2 linked regions of the Syntrophobacter fumaroxidans MPOB genome follow. The protein of the gene in region 2 interacts with the protein of the main gene of each other region in a pairwise test. Links are inferred from orthologs where the notes say so. Each region holds a gene or a part of one and is shown on either strand. Other genes may lie near its edges.

Region 1 (3,063 bases), 1.0 Mb from region 2 along the record:
AACTCCGTCGAAGCCCGCGCCGCACGGCTCAAGACCATTGACAATTTTCACAAAATATCGTTTATATAACGCTTTCGTTTGGATGCATGGAGGTTACCGGATTGGGAATCGGGAGCTCGGCACGGCCTATGTTCCGGAAAGGCAAGGGGATTTCCGGTTCGGCAACCTAAAAAGGCAGCATGGAGGACCAAATGGATTTGACCGGTATTGCTTATGCAATGGGCACGACTGGCCAGGGCGGCGCCGCGGAAGGCGCAGGCGGCGGTCTGGCGGCTTTCGCACCATTGATCATCATGGTCGCGATTTTCTACTTTCTCCTGATCAGGCCTCAGCAAAAGAAACAGAAAGAACACCGGGCCATGCTGGGCAACCTGAAAAAGGACGACGTCGTCCTCACGCAAGGAGGACTGCAGGGCAAGATCACCGGTTTGACCGACACGGTGGCGACTATCGAAATTGCCGACAAGGTTCGAGTCAAGGTGCACAGAGGATACATCGCGGCCTTGATTTCCAAGGGTGAGACTCCCGCCGAATAGGCGCCCTCGGGCCATCGGCGGCCTGACATGCGGGCGGGTGCGGGCGGAAACGTCGGGTGCCCTTTCCCGTTCCGGTCACAGCGGGAAAACATGTTCCGGCCGAGTGGCGTTGCGTTCCCGTGCCGTGCGCGATGGAGAGGGAGGGCCCACTCGGATTCAGGGAAAGTCTCGATTGAGCTTCGGGAGGAGCGAACTTGAGCAATCTTAAATGGCGAGCACTTCTTGTGGTTGTGGTCCTCATTGTGGGGGTCGTTTATCTGGTGCCGACTTTCGTCTCGACCTTGCCTCCGGGATGGAGCAAATTCTTGCCGAAAGACAAGATCAGACTGGGACTCGATCTCCAGGGCGGCATGCATCTCATCCTGGAGGTTGAAGCGGACCAAGCGGTGAGCAACACTGCGACGCGCTTGGCCGAGGACCTCAAGGACGCTTTCCGGAAAGAGAAGATTGCGTTCAACAAGATCGACAAGACCGGCAAGTGGGATATAGAGGTTCAGCTCCCGGGGACCGAGCAGCAGAGTCAAATCGGCCCGCTCGTGGAGAAAGAATTTCCCACACTGAAATGGGTCAGCGCCGAAACGCAGCCCGAAGGAACCGTCAAGGTCATGCTGACGGTCCACGAGAAAGAAGTGGAACGGGTCCAGAAGGCGGCCATAGCCCAGGGTCTGGAGACCATACGCAATCGCATCGATCAGTTCGGCGTCAGCGAACCGGACATCAGGCCGCAGGGCGAGGATCGCATCCTGGTGCAGCTGCCCGGCATTCAAGACCCGCAGCGCGCCGTGGAACTTATCGGCAAGACGGCCCAACTGGAATTCAAGCTGGTGGCGGAGGGCGTGAGCCCTCAGGACGTGAAGTCGGGCAAGGCGCCGGCGGGGACCAAAATCTATCCCATGAAGCACACGGACCGGACAACCCGGCAGAGGACGGAAAGTCAAATCGTGCTCAACGACCGGACCCTCATGAGCGGCGAATACATCACCAACGCCCAGGTGGAAATCGACCGCCAGCACAGCAGTTCATATGTCGCCCTGGATTTCGACGCCCAGGGGGCCAAGTTGTTTGAAAAGATCACTGAAGCCAACGTGAAGAAGCAGCTTGCCATCGTGCTGGACGGGGTCGTCTACTCCGCTCCGGTCATCCAGGAGACCATCGGCGGCGGCAAGGCGACCATCACGGGATCATTCACCGACCAGGAAGCTCGCGATCTGGCCATCGTGCTGAGAGCGGGTGCGCTTCCCGCGCCGGTGAAGATCCTCGAGCAAAGGACGGTCGGGCCTTCCCTTGGGGCCGATTCGATCAACAAGGGGGTGCTTGCATCCATCGTGGGCGGCATCGGAACCATTCTTTTCATGCTCATCTATTACCGGTTCGGAGGTGTCGTGGCCGACCTCGCCCTGGCGCTCAACGTGCTCCTGGTGCTGGCGGGCATGGCGGCGTTCGGGTTCACCCTGACGCTGCCCGGCATTGCGGGTATCGCCCTCACCATCGGCATGGCCGTCGACGCGAACGTACTCATCTATGAACGAATACGGGAAGAACTGCGATTGGGCAAGACGCCGCGGGCAGCCTTGGAAACGGGCTATGACAGGGCTACCTTGACGATTCTCGATGCGAACGTCACCACCATCATCGCCGCCCTGGTGCTGCTCCAGTTCGGCACCGGTCCCGTGAGGGGATTCGCGGTCACCCTGACCGTGGGTTTGGCGGCCAACATGTTTACGGCGATCTTCGTCACGCGCGTCATCTTTGACTACCTTCTCGTCCAGCGGCGGATCAAAACTCTGAGCATCTAGTCCGTCACGGACGCCAAAAGGGGTGAGCGGTAATGGAACTGATCAAGCCCGGTATCAATCTGAATTTTGTGGGGATGCGCTACAAAGCGTTCCTTGCGTCCGTCGTCGTTCTCTTGATCGGATTGGCGGCGTTCTACTTGAAAGGCCTGAACATGGGCGTCGACTTTGCCGGCGGAACCCTGCTCCAGGTGAAATTCAGCCAGCCCACAAACCCGGACGCGATTCGGGAGGCGCTCAAAGAAGAGGCCGCCAACAGCACCATCCAGCAAGTCGGTTCGAAGGAGAACAACGAGTACCTGATCCGAACCGATGCCATGCCGTCCGAGCTGCAGGCCCTGTCGCAGAAGTTCGATCGCGATCTTGCCAAAGCTTTCGGTGAAGGCAAGGCCACCGTGCTCCGCGTGGAGATGGTGGGTCCCAAAGTGGGCGAAGATCTGCGGCAGAAAGCGCTCAAGGCGATGTACTACGCGCTGCTCTTCATCGCCATCTACATTTCCGGCAGGTTCGAATTCAAATGGGTTACCAGTGCCGTGATGGGCGGCGTGTTGATGGTCGGGATCTACTTCATGGAGGCTCTCCAGACGAACGTCACCTACCTTGTTGTGGCGGCGCTGTGCGTCACGCTCGTTCTGTGCTGGATCCTCAAGTTGCCTTACGCGCTCGGGGCACTGGTGTCCCTCGTGCACGACATCCTGATCACCATAGGGATTTTCATCATTTTCGACAAGGAG
Region 2 (3,147 bases):
CCGGATATTGCTCGGCCAACTCGGCCAGCAACCGCTCCGTGTCGCGTTCCGCATTGACGAACTTGACCCCCATCCCTCTCGGGGTCAACGCATCCGACGGACCATGAATGTTCGCCCAGACAACCTCGCCGTAAACCTCGACGGGATTCCTCATGCCCGGAAACTGCAGCACGAGCCTGAGCTTGGCGTTCAGCGGCGCCGGCTCCTGGCAGACCACCAGAATCCCGCGCTCGTTGAAATGCATCGATGTCCCGCGGCGCAATTGATCACCCATGAAATACGTCACCAGACAGGGCTGTTTCTTCTCCGGTCCCCCGTCTTTCGATGATGGACGTTCCCGTTCGCTCATTCTTCGGTCCCTCGGCTGTGATCATCTCAACCTGGCGTCGAACTCCACCAGAACCTTGCTCACCAAACCTTCATGGAGGCGGTTCACTTCCTCGTCGGTCAAACTGCGGTCGGCAGCCCGGTAAACCAGCCTGTACCCGATGCTCTTTCTTCCGGCCCCCAATTGCGGGTCTCTATATATATCGAATATATCGATGTGTTCCAAGAGCGCTTCACCCTGACTCCGGATGAAATCGAACGGCCCCTGCACGGGAACGCTCTCGTCCACGACGAGCGCCATGTCCCGCGAAACCGACGGGAATTTCGGCAAACTGCTGAAAAAGGCGGGCGGCCGCGCGATTCCGAACAGTCTCTCGAAATCGAGATCGAACACGAACACGGGTTTCTTCAGGTCGAAGGCGGCCCGGACGTCGGCGGCCACCCTTCCCACGGCTCCGAGGTTCAGTTCCCCGTGCATGATCGTGGCGGCGCATGCCGCGTCCAGATAAGGAGGCGGAGCTTCGGAGTCAAATCGAACGCCCTCGATGTGCAAGAGTTCCAGGATCCCTTCCACGATGCCCTTGGCGTCGGCATAATCCACGTCGTCATCGCCGCCGTAGAGCAGGTTCAGGGAACGCTTTCCGGCCAGAATCCCGGCCACCTCGTGGACCTCCTCGGGGAGCGGGGCCCCCTCGACGGGCAGAAACACCTTGCTCAATTCGAACAGCTTCAGATCGTCGTTCTTGTGATCGAAGTTGTACCGGGCCGTTTGCAGCAGGCTCGGCACCAGCGTGGTGCGCATCACCGCCTGCTCCTCGCTGAGCGGGTTCCTGATCTGAACGGGATTCAGGCGCCTGTCGCCCGCCGGGAATTTCAATTTCCGAAGGGATTCCATCGAAACGAACGAGTAGTTGATGGCCTCAAAGAACCCCGCGCCCTCGAGATAGCCCTTGATGTCCATCCGCGCCTGCAGATGCCGATCCAGCGAAGCGGCTTCCATTCGCACCTCGGGGTAGGTCACGGGCACCCGGTCGTATCCGGCCAACCTGGCGATTTCCTCAGCAAGATCGACTTCGCGCGTGATGTCGGGCCGGAAAGTCGGCGGGATCACCTCGAGGCCGCCGCCGTTCTCCTCGACCTGCATCTCGATGGAGCGGAGCGCCCCGGCCATTTCCGCGGGGGTGAGGTCCGTTCCCAGAAAACGATTCACCCGGTCCGTCCTCAGGACCAGCACCGGTTTCTCGGCGGGGCGAGGATACGCGTCGACCCTTCCCGTCGCGAGGTCTCCGCCGCCGACTTCCACCATCAGTTGAGCAGCCCGGTCCAGGGCGCGGATCACACCCTCCGGGTCCACACCCCGCTCGAAACGGTAGCTCGACTCCGTTCGCAAGCCGAGCTTGCGACTGCTGCGCCGTATGCACCTTGGTTCGAAGCAGGCGCTCTCGATGAGCACGCGCCTCGTCCGCGCGCCGATTTCCGAATCGAGTCCTCCCATTATCCCCGCCACGGCAACCGGTCCCACACCGTCACAGATCATCAGGGTATCCCCGAACAAGATTCTCTCGGTTCCATCCAGCGTGGTGAATCGTTCGCCCTCGCGGGCATAACGCACGACGATCCGTTGCTCGCGCAAAAGGTCGAAGTCGAACGCATGCAGCGGTTGCCCCAATTCCATCAGGATGTAGTTCGTCACATCCACGATATTGTTTATGGACCGCAATCCGACGGCTTCCAGCCTGTCCTTGAGCCATTGCGGAGAAGGCCCGACGGTGATTCCTTCGATAACGCGCGCGGCATATCGCGGGCATCCATCCGGAGCATCGATCCGAACCGAGGCAAGGGAATCGACCTCCGGCCCGGTTTCCCGGCACGCAACGGCCGGATATCGCAACCGCACGCCGGAAATGGCCGCGATCTCGCGGGCAATGCCGACGATGGACAGGCAGTCGCCGCGGTTGGGGGTCACCGCGACGTCGAGGATCGTGTCGTCTAGATCCAGGGCTTCGGACAAGGGCACCCCCACAGGCACCTCGCCCGGCAGAGGCCAGATTCCCGAGGCGTCTTCGCCCAGTCCCAGTTCCTTCTGCGAACAGAGCATGCCCAGCGAGGCCACCCCTCGAATCGTTGCCTGCCCGATTTTGACACCACTTGCCAGTTCGGCGCCGGGAAGCGCCAGCGGAACGATCTGCCCCGCCTTCACATTGGGCGCGCCGCACACGACGGAGTACCGTCCGTGCCCGTCGGAAACCTCGCAGACGCTCAGACGATCCGCCCGGGGGTGCGGCTCAACCTTTTCCACCCGTGCCGTCACCACCCTGCCCAGGCATGGATGCAAGGGATGACAGCCGTCGATTTCGAGCCCCACCATCGTCAGTCGATGCGTCAGTTCCTCGACGGAAAGCGAGGTCTCAACATAATCCCGGAGCCACTTCAAGCTGACAATCATCTCGAATTCCTTAATGTTATTATCGGCATGGCAGCGTTTGAACCCAAGCGAATACTATCATCGACCGCCCTCGCGACACCCACTCCCTGCATCGGGCGCGCAGACGAATGCCGGCTTTCACGCCTCGGCACCGCGCGCACAACGGCTGCCCATTCGATGACGACGGCTGAAGATCGGAATTACAGGGTGGGACGGAAGGCGGATGCTTGAAAGTGACGGGGCTGCCCCCTGCGATTCCGCCACATATCCCGACTGGCGTCGCCTGGACGTCCGTTCGTGCGCCGGAACGGTTCCCGGCTTAAAACTGCCTGAGGAAGCGGAAATCGTTCTCGAAGAAAAGCCGCAGATCATCGATCCCATATTTGAGCATGGTG

The links. The genes of interacting proteins can lie anywhere in the genome.
Region 1: the proteins of pheT (region 2) and secD interact in binary tests that used the Escherichia coli proteins (3 or more experiments, as listed by UniProt). The link is inferred for Syntrophobacter fumaroxidans MPOB from one-to-one orthologs.

Annotation. Positions count from the first base shown.
Region 1 is NC_008554.1:1,533,128-1,536,190, reverse strand. Bases 41-3,031 are described here. They hold secD (protein translocase subunit SecD), read left to right. Parts: upstream 41-730; coding sequence 731-2,332; downstream 2,333-3,031. Other genes in these bases: secF (protein translocase subunit SecF), read left to right, coding at 2,365-3,031; yajC (preprotein translocase subunit YajC), read left to right, coding at 192-536. In the rest of the region: more of secF, read left to right, coding at 3,032-3,063. UniProt on the Escherichia coli protein: Part of the Sec protein translocase complex. Interacts with the SecYEG preprotein conducting channel. SecDF uses the proton motive force (PMF) to complete protein translocation after the ATP-dependent function of SecA.
Region 2 is NC_008554.1:518,382-521,528, reverse strand. The notes cover bases 73-3,147. They hold pheT (phenylalanine--tRNA ligase subunit beta), read right to left. Parts: upstream 2,774-3,147; coding sequence 371-2,773; downstream 73-370. Other genes in these bases: pheS (phenylalanine--tRNA ligase subunit alpha), read right to left, coding at 3,072-3,147; SFUM_RS02200 (PilZ domain-containing protein), read right to left, coding at 73-349. Outside these bases: more of SFUM_RS02200, read right to left, coding at 1-72.